DNA from 2 places in the Neorhizobium sp. NPDC001467 genome. Region 1 is predicted to be linked to the other one. Evidence: predicted binding sites of a transcription regulator. Region 1 holds the regulator's gene; the other holds the start of a gene.
The links. Region 1 encodes PhoB, which activates phosphate uptake and scavenging genes when phosphate is short. Its sites were predicted from a motif close to TGTCATNNANCTGTCAT; they were not measured.
Positions count from the first base shown of each region.

Region 2: a site for PhoB is predicted at 4,295-4,311, ahead of ACQKKX_RS01310 (YdcH family protein). Genes of this name have one in related genera too.

Region 1 is NZ_JBNNPS010000009.1:60,658-68,769, reverse strand. Features, by position in the region: gene pstC (phosphate ABC transporter permease subunit PstC) at 1-361, shown strand, start outside; gene pstA (phosphate ABC transporter permease PstA) at 358-1,674, shown strand; gene pstB (phosphate ABC transporter ATP-binding protein PstB) at 1,688-2,503, shown strand; gene phoU (phosphate signaling complex protein PhoU) at 2,556-3,269, shown strand; gene phoB (phosphate regulon transcriptional regulator PhoB) at 3,294-3,977, shown strand; gene ACQKKX_RS16665 (PACE efflux transporter) at 4,058-4,498, opposite strand; gene ACQKKX_RS16660 (GcrA family cell cycle regulator) at 4,714-5,262, opposite strand; gene ACQKKX_RS16655 (aspartate aminotransferase family protein) at 5,677-6,873, shown strand; gene argF (ornithine carbamoyltransferase) at 6,926-7,843, shown strand; gene ACQKKX_RS16645 (Hsp33 family molecular chaperone) at 8,042-8,112, shown strand, end outside.
Region 2 is NZ_JBNNPS010000001.1:263,339-271,450, forward strand. Features, by position in the region: gene ACQKKX_RS01280 (alpha/beta fold hydrolase) at 1-652, opposite strand, end outside; gene ACQKKX_RS01285 (tetratricopeptide repeat protein) at 825-1,343, opposite strand; gene ykgO (type B 50S ribosomal protein L36) at 1,737-1,862, opposite strand; gene ACQKKX_RS01295 (5-(carboxyamino)imidazole ribonucleotide synthase) at 2,184-3,242, opposite strand; gene purE (5-(carboxyamino)imidazole ribonucleotide mutase) at 3,262-3,729, opposite strand; gene ACQKKX_RS01305 (YdcH family protein) at 3,771-3,974, opposite strand; gene ACQKKX_RS01310 (YdcH family protein) at 4,374-4,550, shown strand; gene ACQKKX_RS01315 (sulfite exporter TauE/SafE family protein) at 4,779-5,543, opposite strand; gene ACQKKX_RS01320 (thiamine phosphate synthase) at 5,757-6,410, shown strand; gene ACQKKX_RS01325 (tetratricopeptide repeat protein) at 6,419-7,525, shown strand; gene ACQKKX_RS01330 (hypothetical protein) at 7,526-7,876, opposite strand; gene ACQKKX_RS01335 (inositol monophosphatase family protein) at 8,099-8,112, shown strand, end outside.

The sequences.
Region 1 (8,112 bases):
CCTGCGTGACGGTTCGCTCGGTCTCGGTGCGACCAAGTCCGAAACCATCAAGAAGGTCGTCATGCCGGCAGCCCTGCCGGGCGTCGTCGGCGCTCTGCTGATGACCGCTTCGCGCGCCATCGGCGAAACCATGATCGTGGTGCTTGCCGCCGGTGTTGCCGCCCGCATGCAGCTCAATCCGTTCGAGCCGATGACGACCGTGACCGTCAAGATCGTCAGCCAGCTGACGGGCGACCTTGAATTCACCTCGCCACAGACGCTCGTCGCCTTCGCACTCGGCATCACGCTGTTTGCGATCACGCTTTGCCTCAACATCTACGCGCTCTTCATCGTGCGCAAATACCGGGAGCAGTATGAATGACCGACGTGGTTTCTTCCCCCGCCGACGTGCTGACCAGGCCCGCCCGCCGCGACATCGGCATCAAGCGTCGTTACCGCGCAGAGCGTCGCTTCCGTGCCTATGGCATCGCCGCACTGTCCTTCGGTCTTCTCTTCCTCTTCCTGCTCTTGTGGTCGGTCGTTTCCAAGGGTTACACCGCCTTCCAGCAGACGATGATCACCGTCCCGGTCGAGTTTTCCGAACAGATCATCGACAAGGATAACGAGCGCGCCACCAATCCGCAGAAGCTGATGACGGCGAACTATCCGATCGTCGCCCGCAATGCGGTCGCCAAGGCGCTCGGCGTTGCCGAAAGCGACACTTCGGCCCTGCGTGCGGTCAACCAGATGATCTCCAACGGCGTGCGCGCCCAGTTGCGCGACATGGTTGTTGCCAACCCGCAGATCATCGGCACCACGCAGACCGTCTCGCTGCTCGCCGCCGGCGATATCGACAGTGCCTGGAAAGGCCAGATCAACCTCGAAGTGTCGGAAGACAACCGCAAGGTTTCCGACCAGCAGGTCGGCTGGATGAACAAGCTGGCCGAAGCCGGTGCGCTCGCCAAGCATTTCAACGGCGGCATCTTCTTCAACGGTGCGTCCAGCCGTCCGGAAGCCGCCGGCGTCGGCGTCGCCCTGATCGGCTCGTTCTACATGATGCTGATCGTGCTTGTCCTGTCGCTGCCGATCGGTGTTGCCGCTTCGATCTATCTTGAGGAATTCGCACCGAAGAACAGGCTGACCGACCTGATCGAGGTGAACATCAACAACCTCGCGGCCGTGCCTTCGATCGTTTACGGTCTTCTCGGCCTTGCCGTCTTCATCAATTTCATGGAACTGCCGCGCTCGGCTTCGCTGGTCGGCGGTCTCGTTCTGACCCTGATGACGCTGCCGACCATCATCATCGCCACCCGCGCGGCGCTGAAGGCGGTTCCGCCGTCGATCCGGGCTGCCGCACTCGGGCTCGGCGCGTCGAAGATGCAGACCATCTTCCACCACGTTCTGCCGCTTGCCATGCCGGGCATCCTGACCGGCACCATTATCGGCCTGGCGCACGCGCTCGGCGAAACCGCGCCGCTTCTCCTGATCGGCATGGTCGCCTTCGTCGCCAACTACCCGACGACCCCGCTCGATCCGTCCACGGCCCTGCCTGTTCAGATCTACATGTGGGCCAACGAGGCGGAACGCGCCTTTGTCGAAAGAACCTCGGGAGCGATCATCATCCTGCTCCTGTTCCTCATTGTCATGAACGTCGGCGCGATCCTCTTGCGTCGTCGTTTCGAACGGCGCTGGTAGAAGGAGCTCTGTTATGAACATGATGTCTGAAGCAGCAGTGGAAAAGGCGCTAGACAAGAAGATGAATGACATGTCCTACAAGATGATCGGCAACGACGTCTCCGTCTATTACGGCGAGAAACGCGCCCTGTTCGACGTCAACCTCAATGTTCGCGAAAACACGGTCACGGCTCTCATCGGCCCGTCGGGTTGCGGCAAGTCGACCTTCCTGCGCACGCTGAACCGCATGAACGACACGATCGAAGGCTGCCGCGTCACCGGCAAGATCACCCTCGATGGCGACGATATCTACGACAAGGAAATCGACGTCGTGGAACTGCGTGCGCGCGTCGGCATGGTGTTCCAGAAGCCGAACCCGTTTCCGAAGTCGATCTACGAAAACATCGCTTACGGCCCGCGTATCCATGGTCTGGCCAAGAACAAGGCGGACATGGACCAGATCGTCGAGGCCAGCCTTCAGCGCGCGGGTCTGTGGACGGAAGTCAAGGATCGTCTGCAGGAAGGCGGCACCGGCCTGTCCGGTGGTCAGCAGCAGCGCCTGTGCATCGCGCGTGCCGTTGCCGTTTCGCCGGAAGTCATCCTGATGGACGAGCCCTGTTCGGCGCTCGACCCGATCGCAACCGCAAAGGTCGAGGAACTCATCCACGAACTGCGCGCCAATTACACGATCGTCATCGTCACGCACTCCATGCAGCAGGCCGCCCGCGTGTCGCAGCGTACGGCGATGTTCCACCTCGGCCAGCTGGTCGAGGAAAACGACACCGACAAGATGTTCACCAACCCGGATGACCAGCGTACGCAGGATTACATCATGGGCCGTTTCGGCTGATTTGGGTGCTTCACCCGGATTGCCAGACCTTACGACATCAAGGATCAGAAAAATGGTTTCGACCCATATTCTTTCGGCCTACGACGAAGAGCTGAAATACCTGAACCGCCGCATTTCCGAAATGGGTGGCCTGGCCGAGCAGATGTGCTCCGATGCCGTGCGCGCCCTCGTCAACTCGGATACGGCGCTTGCCCAGAAGATCATCTCCGACGACGTGATCCTCGATCACGCCGAACGCGAGATCCAGGACAAGGCGATCGTGACCATTGCCAAGCGCCAGCCGATGGCGTCCGACCTTCGCGAGATCATCGGGACGCTGCGCATCGCGGCCGATCTCGAGCGCGTCGGCGACCTTGGCAAGAACACCGCCAAGCGCGTCATTGCCGTGCAGGGCACCGGTGTGCCGCGCAAGCTTGCCCGCGGTCTCGAGCATCTCTCCGAGCTTGCCCTGGTGCAGCTCAAGGACGTCCTCGACGTCTTTGCCAGCCGCTCGGCCGAGAAGGCGGAAATCATCCGCCAGCGCGACGAGGAAATCGACGCGATGTACACGTCGCTGTTCCGCGAGCTCCTGACCTACATGATGGAAGATCCGCGCAACATCACGTCGTGCACCCATCTCCTGTTCTGCGCCAAGAACATCGAGCGCATCGGCGACCACGCCACCAACATCGCCGAGACCATCTATTACATCAAGACCGGTGCCCAGCTCGAAGGCGAACGTCCGAAGGACGATACGGCAAACACGGTTGGTGCGCTCGTCGAGTGACGGGCGGAACGGAGCAGATCAGACATGCTACCCAAGATCGCGGTCGTTGAAGACGAAGAAGCGCTGAGCGTGCTTCTTCGTTACAATCTCGAAGCCGAAGGATACGAGGTCGACACCGTGCTGCGCGGTGACGAAGCCGAAATCCGACTTCAGGAACGCGTTCCTGACCTTCTCATCCTCGACTGGATGCTGCCGGGCGTTTCCGGCATTGAGCTGTGCCGACGGCTGCGCATGCGGCCGGAGACCGAACGACTGCCGATCATCATGCTGACGGCACGCGGCGAGGAGAGCGAACGGGTTCGTGGCCTGGCCACCGGCGCCGACGATTACGTCGTAAAACCGTTCTCCACGCCCGAACTGATGGCCCGCGTCAAGGCGATGCTGCGCCGTGCCCGTCCGGAAGTGCTCTCAAGCGTCCTGAAATGCGGCGACATCGAGCTCGATCGCGAAACCCACCGCGTTCACCGCAAGAGCCGCGAAGTCCGGCTTGGACCGACCGAGTTTCGCCTGCTGGAATTCCTGATGGTGTCACCCGGCCGCGTCTTCTCGCGCTCGCAGCTGCTGGATGGCGTCTGGGGCCATGATATCTATGTCGACGAGCGCACCGTCGACGTGCATGTCGGGCGCCTGCGCAAGGCGCTGAACTTCTCCAACATGCAGGATGTCATCCGCACCGTTCGTGGCGCGGGCTATTCGATGGAAGCCTGAGACGCTTTATCTGCGTTGAAATTGAAAAGGCCCGGATGTGCATCGCGCATCCGGGCCTTTTCTCATTCATCCGCTGTGATTTACTCGGCGGGAGCCTGCGCCTCGCGCCATTCCGGCAGCGGAAAGATCCGGTCATAGGCCATGTTGAAGACGAAGGCATAGACCAGATAGAAGGTCGCAAACGAGATATCCATCACCAGCGCCTGCCAGATCGTCACCCCAAGATACCAGGCGATGAACGGTAGCAGCACGACCAGCAGGCCGAGCTCGAACAGGAAGGTGTGGGCGACACGCAAGGGCAGCGTCTTTTGAGTGCTGCCGCGGAATTTCTGCATCAGATGGTCGAAGCCGAGATTGTAGACATAGTTCCAGGCCGTGGCGACGGTTGCCGAAACGATGCCGACGACGCCGACATGCTCGACGGGCAGGTGGAAAACGAAGGATGCGAGTGGCGTGAAGATTGCCAGCCCGATGACCTCAAAGCTAATGGCATGACGAATACGATCGCGCGTGGTGCGCATAGTCAACCCCTTGGGTTTGGCCGGGTCGTCCCGGTGTTTCATGCCCAGTACGGGGGAGGTCGTCCTCGCAAGCCGTAATTAGGTGTTTGCCCATCTAATGGCAAGCGGCGTTACGGCAAACCTGCCTTGCAACCAGGCAAATGCCGGATCGGTAGGCGCAAAAAAAAGCGGGCTGGAAGCCCGCTTTCATCTCTTGCGCTAGCGGCCTTGCCTGCTCAGGCGCGGGCAACGGCCTTGTTGCGACGCTCGTTGACCGGCTGGTAGGCCATGCGGCCATGGTATTTGCAGTAGGGCGAATTGTCCGGGGATTCGGCGCCGCAGAAGTGGAAGTCGTCCTTCAGCGGATCGCCCATCGGCCATTTGCAGGTGCGCTCGGTCAGTTCCGTCAGCGCCAGCTTGCGGTTGATCGGCACGACGATGTTGCCGGCCGGCTTGTAGACGGCAACGTCCTGCGTCGTCGCCTCCATCTCCATCTCTTCGCGGACCAGGGTAGCGCCGGCCGGGCGCTGCGCGGTGCGAGCCTGCGGACGGGCCGCAAAATTGCTCTGCGGGCGCGGTGCGGAAGCAGCGACGCGCTTGGCCGGGCGCGGTGCAGCACTCGCTGCTCCGCCGGCTTTCGCGCGGCCCGGCAGATTGAGGCGGTGGACCTTGCCGATCACCGCGTTGCGGCTTACGCCTCCAAGTTGCGCCGCGATCTGGCTGGCGCTCAGACCTTCGGCCCATAATTTCGTCAGTCGCTCGACCCGCTCGTCAGTCCAGTTCATGCTGTCTCTCCGCCGTGAGGTGCTGAACGTGGCTTGAATCGATCACCGATCCGGCGAATGAATCCGCCAGAAAATACTACATCTATACTTTTGGTGACCAGTTCCGCCGCATGCAGCCTAGTAATTGAGAATAACCTAGTGTGGGGGTGACTCCGTGGCAAGAGTCGGGCGAATCACCGCGAATCGATTTTCCGGTTTTCCCCAACTTGCTGGCCCGGCGAGTCATATTTGTCACAGCTTCTGGGCGAGTGAACCGTCGCGCGGGATAGGGCGAAATTGCCTGCTTTGAAAGGTGTTTTGTTGACAGCGCACAGGGAAATGCGGATAGTCCTCCCGCCGCCTTTCCAGGCGGCATTTTCAATTCCGGCCGTGGCGAACGCGGTCGATCTGTGAGCATTCAGGAGATATGTCGCCATGGCTGAAGCCGCCCTTTTCGACACGTTTGCCCGGGCTCCGCTTCGCTTCGAGCGCGGCGAGGGCGTTTGGCTTGTGACGGAAGGCGGCGAGCGATATCTCGATTTTGGTGCGGGCGTCGCAGTCACCTCCTGCGGCCATTCCAATCCGCATCTGGTCAATGCGCTGAAGGCGCAGGCGGAAAAGGTCTGGCACCTCTCCAACCTCTATGAAATCCCGGAGCAGGAGCGGCTCGCCCGCCGCCTGACGGAAGCGACGTTCGCAGACAAAGTGTTCTTCACCAATTCGGGAGCGGAAGCGCTGGAATGCGCCATCAAGACGGCGCGTCGTTATCACTTCTCCAAGGGTAATCCGGAAAAATTCCACATCGTCACCTTCGAAGGTGCCTTCCACGGCCGCACGATCGCAACGATCGCCGCCGGCGGGCAGGAAAAATACATGGAAGGTTTTGGCCCCAAAGCGCAGGGTTTCGATCAGGTGCCGTTCGGCGATCTCGATGCGCTCAATGCCGCCATCACCGAAAATACTGGCGCCCTGCTGATCGAGCCGATCCAGGGAGAGGGCGGCGTGCGCCCCGTGCCGAAGGAATTCATGCGCGAGCTGCGTCGCATCTGCGATGAAAAGGGCCTGCTGCTGATCCTCGACGAGGTTCAGACCGGCGTCGGCCGCACCGGCAAGTTTTTCGCACACGAGTGGCTGGGCGTGACGCCCGACATCATGGCGATTGCCAAGGGCATCGGCGGCGGTTTTCCGTTCGGCGCCTGCCTTGCAACGGCCGAAGCCGCCTCCGGCATGAAACCCGGCATTCACGGTACGACCTATGGCGGCAATCCGCTGGCCATGGCCTGCGGCAACGCCGTGCTCGACATCGTCCTTGCCGACGGTTTCCTCGACAATGTCCGTGATGTCGCGCTCGTCTTCCGTCAGGGCCTTGCGGCGCTTAAGGATCGTTTCCCGGACGTGATCGAGGATATCCGCGGCGAAGGCCTGCTGCTCGGCATCAAGGCGAAAATCCCGGCCGGCGATCTGGTTACCGGCCTGCGCAACGAAAAGATGCTGTCGGTGCCGGCCGGCGACAATGTCGTGCGCCTGCTGCCGCCGCTGGTCGTCACTGCGGAGGAAGCCCGCGAGGGACTGGCCCGCATCGAACGCGCGGCGGAAGCACTTACCGCCGAACAGTTGAAGAAAACCGCCTGAGGGCAGGAGAGGGGACGCCGTTTCGGGTTCCCTCGTGAAGGGAATTTTTGAAATGGCATCTCCCAAGCATTTTCTAGATCTGTCCGCCGTCTCGAAGCAGGATCTGCGCACGATCCTCGACGACGCCAAGGTCCGCAAGGAGGCCACCAAGGCCGGCACGGCCGACAAGCCGCTGGCCGGCAAGATGCTGGCGATGATCTTCGAAAAGCCGTCCACCCGCACCCGCGTCTCTTTCGATGTCGGCATGCGTCAGCTCGGCGGGGAAACCCTGTTCCTGTCCGGCACCGAGATGCAGCTCGGTCGCGCTGAGACGATCGGCGATACGGCGAAGGTGCTGTCGCGTTACGTCGATGCGATCATGATCCGCACCACCGATCACAAGCGCCTTCTCGAACTCGCCGAACACGCCACCGTGCCGGTCATCAACGCACTGACCGACGATACGCATCCTTGCCAGATCATGGCCGACCTGATGACCTTCGAGGAACATCGCGGTTCCGTCGAAGGCAAGACGTTCGCCTGGACCGGTGACGGCAATAACGTGCTGCATTCCTTCGTCGAAGGTGCTGCCCGTTTCGGTTACACGATGAACATGGCCGTTCCCATGGGATCTGAACCCCACGACAAGTTCCTGAACTGGGCGCGCAACAATGGCGGTAACGTCAAACTCTACCACGATGCCGAACAGGCGGTCACCGGGGTGGACATGGTCGTCACCGATACCTGGGTTTCGATGAACCAGGAGCACAAGGCGCGCGGGCACAACATTTTCCAGCCCTATCAGGTCAATGACGCGCTGATGAAACGGGCCAAGGACGATGCGCTTTTCATGCACTGCCTGCCGGCGCATCGCGGCGAGGAAGTCACCGACAGCGTCATCGATGGCCCGCAATCGGTTGTGTTCGACGAGGCCGAGAACCGCCTCCATGCGCAAAAATCGATCCTCGCCTGGTGCTTCGGCGCCGTTTGAGGTCGAGGCCATGGAGGGCGGCACACCCGCTTGAATTCGGCGGCTGCTCTCACCACTTCATGCACTTCAAACGGGCTGGGCGACTTGGTCGCGCCGGCCTTTCAACCTATATCGGCGTCGTCCTTCGCCCCGGCCAGCGGTTCCGCTCGGCAGGGGCCTGTGTCAAGTTGCGATGAGCGGCGCAAAAGGAGCGGAAAAATGGCAGAAGCAACCGTCGAACTCACCGATCTCACCCTTGCCGGTGATGATCGCGTCGTGCCCTTCCAGGT
Region 2 (8,112 bases), on a different contig from region 1:
CGCCCTCTTCGACATAGCGATCGCGGCGATGGTTGGGGCTGAATACGGCCTTGGTCGCACCGTCCATCAGCATCATGCCGGCGGGCAGCGCGACGAGACGCGTGAACAGCCAGCCGATCACCGGCTTTGCGGCAAGGCTGTAATACCAGTCGACGCCGCCCGGCCACGGATGCGTGGCGGGTGAGAGGAAGACGAGGCCCGCTGTCTTTTCCGGGTGGAAGACGGCAAAACTTGCGGCAATGGCGCCGCCGAAGGAATGCGAGACGATGATGGCGCGTTTCATGCCATAGGCGTCCATCAAGCGGGCAACGGCGGCGGCCTGGCCGTCCGGCGTATCGTTCTGATGCCCGCCGCGCTCGGAATAGCCGTGGCCGGGGCGATCGACGAACAGCATCTCGGCGCGTCCGCGCAAGGGGGCGAGAAAGGCCGCTTCCTGGTCGCGCAGATTGCCGCTCGCACCGTGAATGAAGACAAGCGGCGGCAGATCGGCCTTGTCGCCAGCCGGCACGTGCAGCGCATTCAGCCGGTAGCCGCCGACATCGGTGAGCGTGCCGATATTGGGAAATCGCCGTTCGATGGCGGCGGCCTGCACGGCAGTCAAGGCGAATGCCGCCGCCACAAGGATGACGAGAACGATGAGAATGATCAGCATGACGAGCATTGGGCGGGAGAGCACGGGTTTGCCGAGGGAGGGGTGAGGCGGAGTGACGGGCGGGATCATAGGCGAGATAACGAAAGATCGGCATCAAAGTTTCGGCCGGGGGTAGGCCGCGCACTGATTGCCATGGCGAAACAACAGCGGACGGTTCGCCTTGGGCCTTCGTTCAGGTCCGGCTGCCAGCGATCTTTTCCGACAGTTTTTCCATCTGCTCGCGTGCTTCCTTGTCGGCCGGGTAGATGGCGAGATATTGTACCAGCGCCTTTTGCGCCGCGGCGTCCTGCTCGGCCTCCATCAGGATCGCCACCATGCCGGCAATGGCGCCGAAATGGCGCGGCTCGCGTTTCAGCACCTCGTTGATATCGGCCATCGCCTTGCGTGGATCGCCCATCGTGTAATGCAGCGTGGCGCGCTGGTGCCACGAACCGGTAAAATCCGGATCGATGATCGTGGCACGGTCGAGGAAATCGAGAGCGGCGCCATTGTTCTTCTTTTCCACCGCCTCGGCGGCCCATTGCAGAAGCAGATCGACCGTGGGGCTGCCGGAACGGGTCCAGTCCGTCTGGATTTCCTCGGCAATGCTCTTTGCCTTGTCCGGATCGCTTTCGCGTTTCAGCCGTGAAAGCAGGCTGTCGATTTTTTCTGTTGGCTCGAGGTCGGCTGCGGGCGGCTGGGGCGATGCCACGGCCTGGTGTGGCCGCGGCTCCTGGGCGCCAGCGCCCGGCGCGGGCGGCGCTTTCCCTTGCCGGTCGGGCACAGAGTAGGGCCCCGGTGGGGCCGGAGCGGGCGTAAGCGGGGGAAGGGGCTGATCCGGCGCCTGGAGCTCGGGCGGCATGACCACGCCCGGCAAATCATTGTCGCCCGGGACTGTGCGATTCGGCGTTTCCTGTGCCGTGGCAATGGCAGGCAGCGAAAGACCGGCCACGGGCATGGACAGAAGAGCAAAAGTCAAAGGCGTGGCAAAACGGAAAAAGCGCATGGCGGGAAGGATAATCCGCCTGCGCTCGATATCAAACCGAAATCGGTCTCTTATCAACAATGTGATCCGCGGCGGCTTCATGAAAGCCGCCTGGCGCAATCAGCCCTGGCGGGCCTTGAAGCGCGGGTTCTGCTTGTTGATGATGTAGATGCGGCCCTTGCGGCGAACCAGACGGTTATCGCGGTGACGAGCCTTCAGCGCCTTGAGCGAGTTCTTGATCTTCATTGTACTGATCCAGCAGTCTGTGGGCCGTTAAGCCGCTTGTCTCTATCAATCAAAAGCGCGCCGCTTTGGTCATCAAAGGTTGGCGCGCCTTTTGGTTGGCGTCGAGATACAATCAGCGTCGGCGCATGTCAACCATATGACGCGGTTTTCGCGGCAATCTGCCCGCGCAGATGGGGATTATCCTTTTCTTTTTCGCCGATGACGCGGTTGTGCATCCGTCGGCATAGCCGCAAGGGCGGGCCGTCGCGCGTCAGGCCCTCAGGGGGAGCCGGAGACGGACCGGCTTCCTGTCGCGATGGGGAGAAGCGGGAATCGGTCGCGTCAGTCCAGAAGCTGTGTGACGTGGCCCATCTTGCGACCTGGCCGGGCTTCCGTCTTGCCGTAAAGATGCAGATAGGCGTTTTTCCGCTGCAGCCATTCCGGCAATGCGTCGATATCGTCGCCGATCAGGTTGGTCATCACGCAATCGGAATGACGCACGGGATTGCCCAAAGGCAGACCGGCGACCGCGCGAATATGCTGTTCGAACTGCGAGATGATGCAGGCGGCTTCCGTCCAATGGCCGGAATTGTGCACGCGCGGAGCGATCTCGTTGGCGATCAGCCCGCCATCCGGCATGACGAAGAACTCCATGCCGATGACGCCGACATAATCGAGCGCGGACAGCAGCTTTTCTGCCGCCTCACGGGCGCTCTGCGCCGTCGCGTCACCGATGCGGGCAGGCAGCGTGGAGGTGTGCAGGATGCCGTTGCGATGGACATTTTCGGCCGGGTCGTAACATTCGACCGCGCCATCGATGCCGCGGGCCGCAATGATCGAGACTTCGCGCTCGAAGGCGACAAAGCTCTCGAGGATGAGCGGTACACCGCCCAGAGCGTCAAATGCGCCGGTCAGATCCTCACCGCCACGAAACACGCGCTGGCCCTTGCCGTCATAGCCCATGCGGCAGGTTTTCAAGACGCCCTGTCCGCCGAATTCGGCCAGGGCTGCTTCGAGTTCGCCTTGGTCGTTGACGGCGTGGAATCCTGCGGTTTCGATGCCGTAATCGTTGAGGAACCGTTTTTCCGTCAGGCGATCCTGTGCGACATCCAGCGCCCGGGCGGGCGGATAGACGGGCACCGAACGGGCCAGCGTCTCTGCGGCGGTCACCGGCACGTTTTCAAATTCGTAAGTGACGACGTCGCAGCGGCTGGCCAGTTCGGCGAGCGCCGCCGGATCGTCGTAGGCCGCGGTGATCTGCGCGTTGGCCACCTGGGCGGCCGGGCAATCCGCCTGCGGCTCGAGAATGATGGTCGAAAAATTCAGGCGGGCCGCGGCCATTGCCAGCATGCGGCCGAGCTGGCCGCCACCGATAATGCCGATCGTCTTCATCTTGGTCATGCGGTTCTTCTTTGGCGGCTCAAGGGGCCTCGTCACTTGGATATTCGGCGACTGACGCGGTGTGATCGGCGCGGTATATGTCGAGACGGTCGGCCAGGTCTTCGTCGGACAGCGCCAGCACGGCGGCTGCCATCAGGGCTGCATTGATGGCGCCGGCGCGACCGATGGCCATCGTGCCGACGGGAATGCCGCCCGGCATCTGCACGATCGAATATAGACTGTCGAGGCCGCTCATCGTTTTCGACTGAACCGGCACGCCGAAGACCGGCAGCGGCGTCAGCGATGCGGTCATGCCCGGAAGATGCGCGGCACCGCCGGCACCGGCGATGATGACCTTGAACCCTTCGTCGCGGGCGCCCTTGGCGAATTCGTACATGCGGTCCGGCGTGCGGTGGGCAGACACGATGCGCGCTTCGTAACCGATGTCGAGCGCATCAAGCGTATCGGCGGCGTTCTTCATGGTTTCCCAGTCGGACTGGCTGCCCATGATGATGGCGACGGCGGGTCTGTCGGTCACGGCAAAACCTCTCAGGCGATGATGTCGGGAAGGATCTGGTCTTCGAGCTGGGTCATCTTGTCCTTGATGACGAGCTTCTTCTTTTTCATCCGCTGGACCCGCAGGGCATCCGCACCTACCGTAATCATGGCGTTGATGGCGGTGTCGTAATCCTCATGCTCCTGGCGCAAACGCGCGAGTGCGAGCCTGATATCCGCCTGCTCCTGATCGGCCATGACCTTGTCCCCATTCATGCCGGGCCATTGCCGGCCCCGAAATAGTGGGCAAGCTCCTACCATCAAACCGGAACAAGGACTAGTCTGCGCATGTCTCATTTGGCTGCAAGTCAGTCGCTGAACACAACTTCCGTCGCCGCCTCGTGTTCGCATGGTTAAGCCTGTGCCGGCGATGGCGAGCCTGGAAGGGGCTGAGGCAGCTATGGTAGCAGGATAAGGGCACGCAATTTCATTTTAGCGATCGATCATAATTCGTTATCAATGCCATGAATTTGCCCCTTTCTTATCAAGATTTCACCTTCGACATCGCAGTTTGATCGTGTCACACTTCCTTCGTAAACCTGAAGCCTCCAACCGATTGGATGGCTGGAGGCGGGTTCATTAGGAAGGATATGCCACATGACCGTGCAGGCTCATATTGCATCGCTAGAGAAGAAACACGAGGTTCTTGAGGATGAACTTCAGAGTGTTCTTGCGTCTCCCTCCACCGACGATCAGGAGATCGCCGACCTGAAAAGGCGCAAACTGCGTATCAAGGATGAGCTGGAACGTCTGAAAGGTTCCACGCGTCACTGATCCTGTCTTGCCAGTAACGAGTTTCGAGCCGTCGCCCGATCACCCAAAACGAGGGGGTCGCAGCGGCGGCTCTTTAGTTTGAGATATAGCGAAGCATTTACAACGGCTTGGCGGGCATTCGCTACAGTGTCTGTTCATGGGCGTGAAGTCTTACCTGAACGCCGCCCTTGAAACGCGACCACGGTCGAGACGATCTTGGGCGAAGCCGCCTTCACGCGCGTTTTCCGCTCACGCCAGCCCGTCCCAGAGCAGCTTGAGGCCAGCGGCCAGCGCCAGCGCATACATCAACGGGTAAAACAGCTCGATGCGCATGCGTCGCACCAGTGCGGCGCCGGCCATGGTTGCGAGGAAGGCGACCGGCAGAAGCGTCGCCGACGCCGTCAGGTTGCGGCCGTCGAAGGCACCGAGCGCGACATAGGGGACGACCTTCACGGCGTTGACCAAAGCAAAGAAGCGCACGCTTGCGCCGGTATAGGCGCGCGGATCGAGCCGCATCGGCATGACGTAGATCTGGAACGGCGGGCCGCCGGCATGCGCGACGAAACTGGCATAGCCCGACAGCATGCCCCAGAAGCCTGCGGCCGCCGGACGATGCGGCGCTGGCGGCGTGTCGCGAGCGTCGGGTTTTCTCCATTTCTGGTGGAAATAGCGTAGCGCAAACAGGATGGTGGCAAGGGCGATGACGACACGCAGTGCATCGGCCGAGACCATGGCGGAGGTTGCCCAGCCGAGCGCGATGCCGACAATGCCGCCCGGCAGTATCATCATCAGCGTCCTGCGGTCATTGTGCTTGCGCCAGGCCCACAACGCCACCAGATCCATCATGATGAGAATGGGAAGGAAGATCGCTGCCGCCTCGACGGGTCCGACCACCAGCGCCATTAACGGCACGCCCATCAGCGCCAGGGCGCCACCGAGACCGCCCTTGGAAAGGCCGACGAGAACGACAGCCGGAACGGCTGCCAGAAAGAAATCGAACGAGGGAAGAAACATCAAGCGCAGTTGATCCTTGTGCCGCTCCGGTCTATCGCAATTGCCAAAACCGCATCGACCCGCAAAACCGTCAGGGTTTAAGGCGACGATGCGCAAGTCTTACATTTCCGCAACATCCTTTGTGAACCAGATATGGAGCATAAAGGCCATCATGGGCGAGGGCGCTTCTCCTGCAAACGGTTCGCCCCGCAATCGTCAAGAATGGAAACACCCATGTCCGCACTGAATGACCGCTGCCGCCTCGTGCTGATCCTGCCCGACCTGGCGGAGGACGCGATGCTGGCCGAGCAGCTTTCCGCAGCGCTTGAGGGCGGCGATGTCGCCTCCGTCATCGTGCCGCAATACGATCTCGCCGAGCAGGCCTTCCAGGCCCGGGCGGAAAAGCTGGTGCCGATCATTCAGGATGCCGGGGCGGCGGCGATGATCTGCGGCGACACACGGGTCGCCGGTCGCGCCAAGGCCGATGGCCTGCATATGGCCGGTTCGCTGGAAGAACTCGGTGAGGCAATCGAGAAATTCACGCCGAAGCTGATGGTCGGCGCCGGTGCGGCGGCCGACCGCCACAAGGCGCTCGAAGTCGGGGAACTGCGTCCCGATTACATTTTCTTCGGCAAGCTCGAAGGCGACATCAAGCCCGAGGCGCATCCGAAAAACGTTGCGCTCGGCGAATGGTGGGCGGCAATGGTGGAAATTCCCTGCATCGTGATGGGCGGCACCGATGTGTCTTCCGCACTTGTGGTGGCGGAGGCCGGCGCCGAATTCGTGGCCATGCGGCTGGCCGTGTTTTCGCATCCCGAAGGCCCGCGCACGGCCGTCGCGCAAATCAACGCGCTGTTGGACGAAAAAGCGCCACGGTTTGACGCTTGATGGGTTCCATGAGCCGCGCCCGCAAAATATCCGTGATCCGAAAAATCATGCCCGCCATGGCGATCGTGTCGGCGCTCGTGCCGGTTGTTGTCCAGGCGCAGCAGTCGAAGGCGGCACCGCGCGCCGTCTCGCGTCCGATCGACACGGATACGCAGTCGTTCCAGGGCGCCCGCGATGCCGGAAGCAATGGCGCGGGCGGCGACATTCCCTCGAGCGGCATCACGCTTTATCAGCGCATGGGCACCGCTCTGCCCGACCTGCCGCCGGAAAAGCCGTTCAAGGGCAAGATCGACGAGGCTTACGGCGCCTATCAGCGCGGTCTTTACGTGACGGCGCTGTCGATAGCTCTGCCGAAAGCGGAAAAGGGCGATGCCGCATCGCAGACCCTGGTGGCCGAAATGACGCTGCGCGGGCAAGGCATCAAGCAGGATATCAATTCGGCAGCCTTCTGGTTCGGGCGTGCCGCCGAAGGCGGTGATCCCGCAGCGATGTTCCAGTATGCGCTGATGCTGATCTCCGGCCGCGGTGTCAAACACGACAAGGCCAAGGCCGACGAATACATGCGCAAGGCCGCCGAGGCCGGCAATTCCTCGGCGCAGTTCAACTGGGGCCAGATCCTGATTTCGCAGAACCCCGGCGAAAAGGGCCTGAAACTGGCGCTGCCTTTCTATGAAAAGGCGGCGGTGCAGGGGCTGGCGGACGCGCAATATGCCGTCTCGCAGCTTTACGTGGCGATCAAGGACCTGCCGCCGGAAAAGACCCGTCGGGCGCGCGAGTTCCTGGAACGCGCCGCCAAGGCCGGTTTCGATACGGCCCAGCTCGACATGGGCATCTGGCTGGTGAACGGCGTCGGCGGCGAGCGTGATTTCGACGAGGGCTTCACCTGGCTGAGGGTGGCGGCGGTGCGCGGCAATGTGGTGGCGCAGAACAAGCTGGCGCATCTCTATATCAACGCGCTGGGCACCCGGCCCGATCCGGTGGAAGCCGCCAAGTGGTATGTTCTGTCGCGCCGCGCCGGGCTGCCCGATCCCGTGCTTGAGGATTTCTATCTGGGGATCAACGAGGAAATCCAGAAAAAGGCGGTCGAGGCCGCCAACCGGTTCCGCCGCAGCTGATCAGCCGAGCGAGGCCTTCAAGGCAAACAGCGCGCCGCGGATGATGACGCCATGGGCGAGCGCCAGAACGAAGACAGTGCCGAGCCAGATCGCCAGGTAGCGACCCTGGATGGCCGCGATACGGCCGTCGATCTTCGGTCCGATGGCAAACAGCAGCGTGGCGAGTGCTGCCGCCGCGGGCAGAAGCGAAAGAGCAATCCCTGCCGATGCGAAACTGGTCGGCTCGCCCGAAAGGGTGAAATGGATCGGCAGCTGCGTGCCCGGCGGCAGTGCGACGACAAGGCCGATCGAAAGTGAGCTCATGGTGATCAGCAGGCCAAGGCTGACGAACAGCGGCAATGCGATGGGCAATTTCTTAACTCCTGCTGGCGATGTGGCGCGCTCAAGCGGTGGGCCCGCGGCTCCGGTCCGGCGCTTGTCGCAAAGGCGAGGAGAGCTGGCAAGCGTCAACGATGTCGCGCCTCACTTGAATTTGGCGCGGTTTTATGGTCATGAAGCCGCACATCACGACAAACTGACAAATAAGGCGCCCCGTCAAAAGACTGCGCGGGGCAAATCCCGAGGATATCCCGCATGGCACGCTCCGC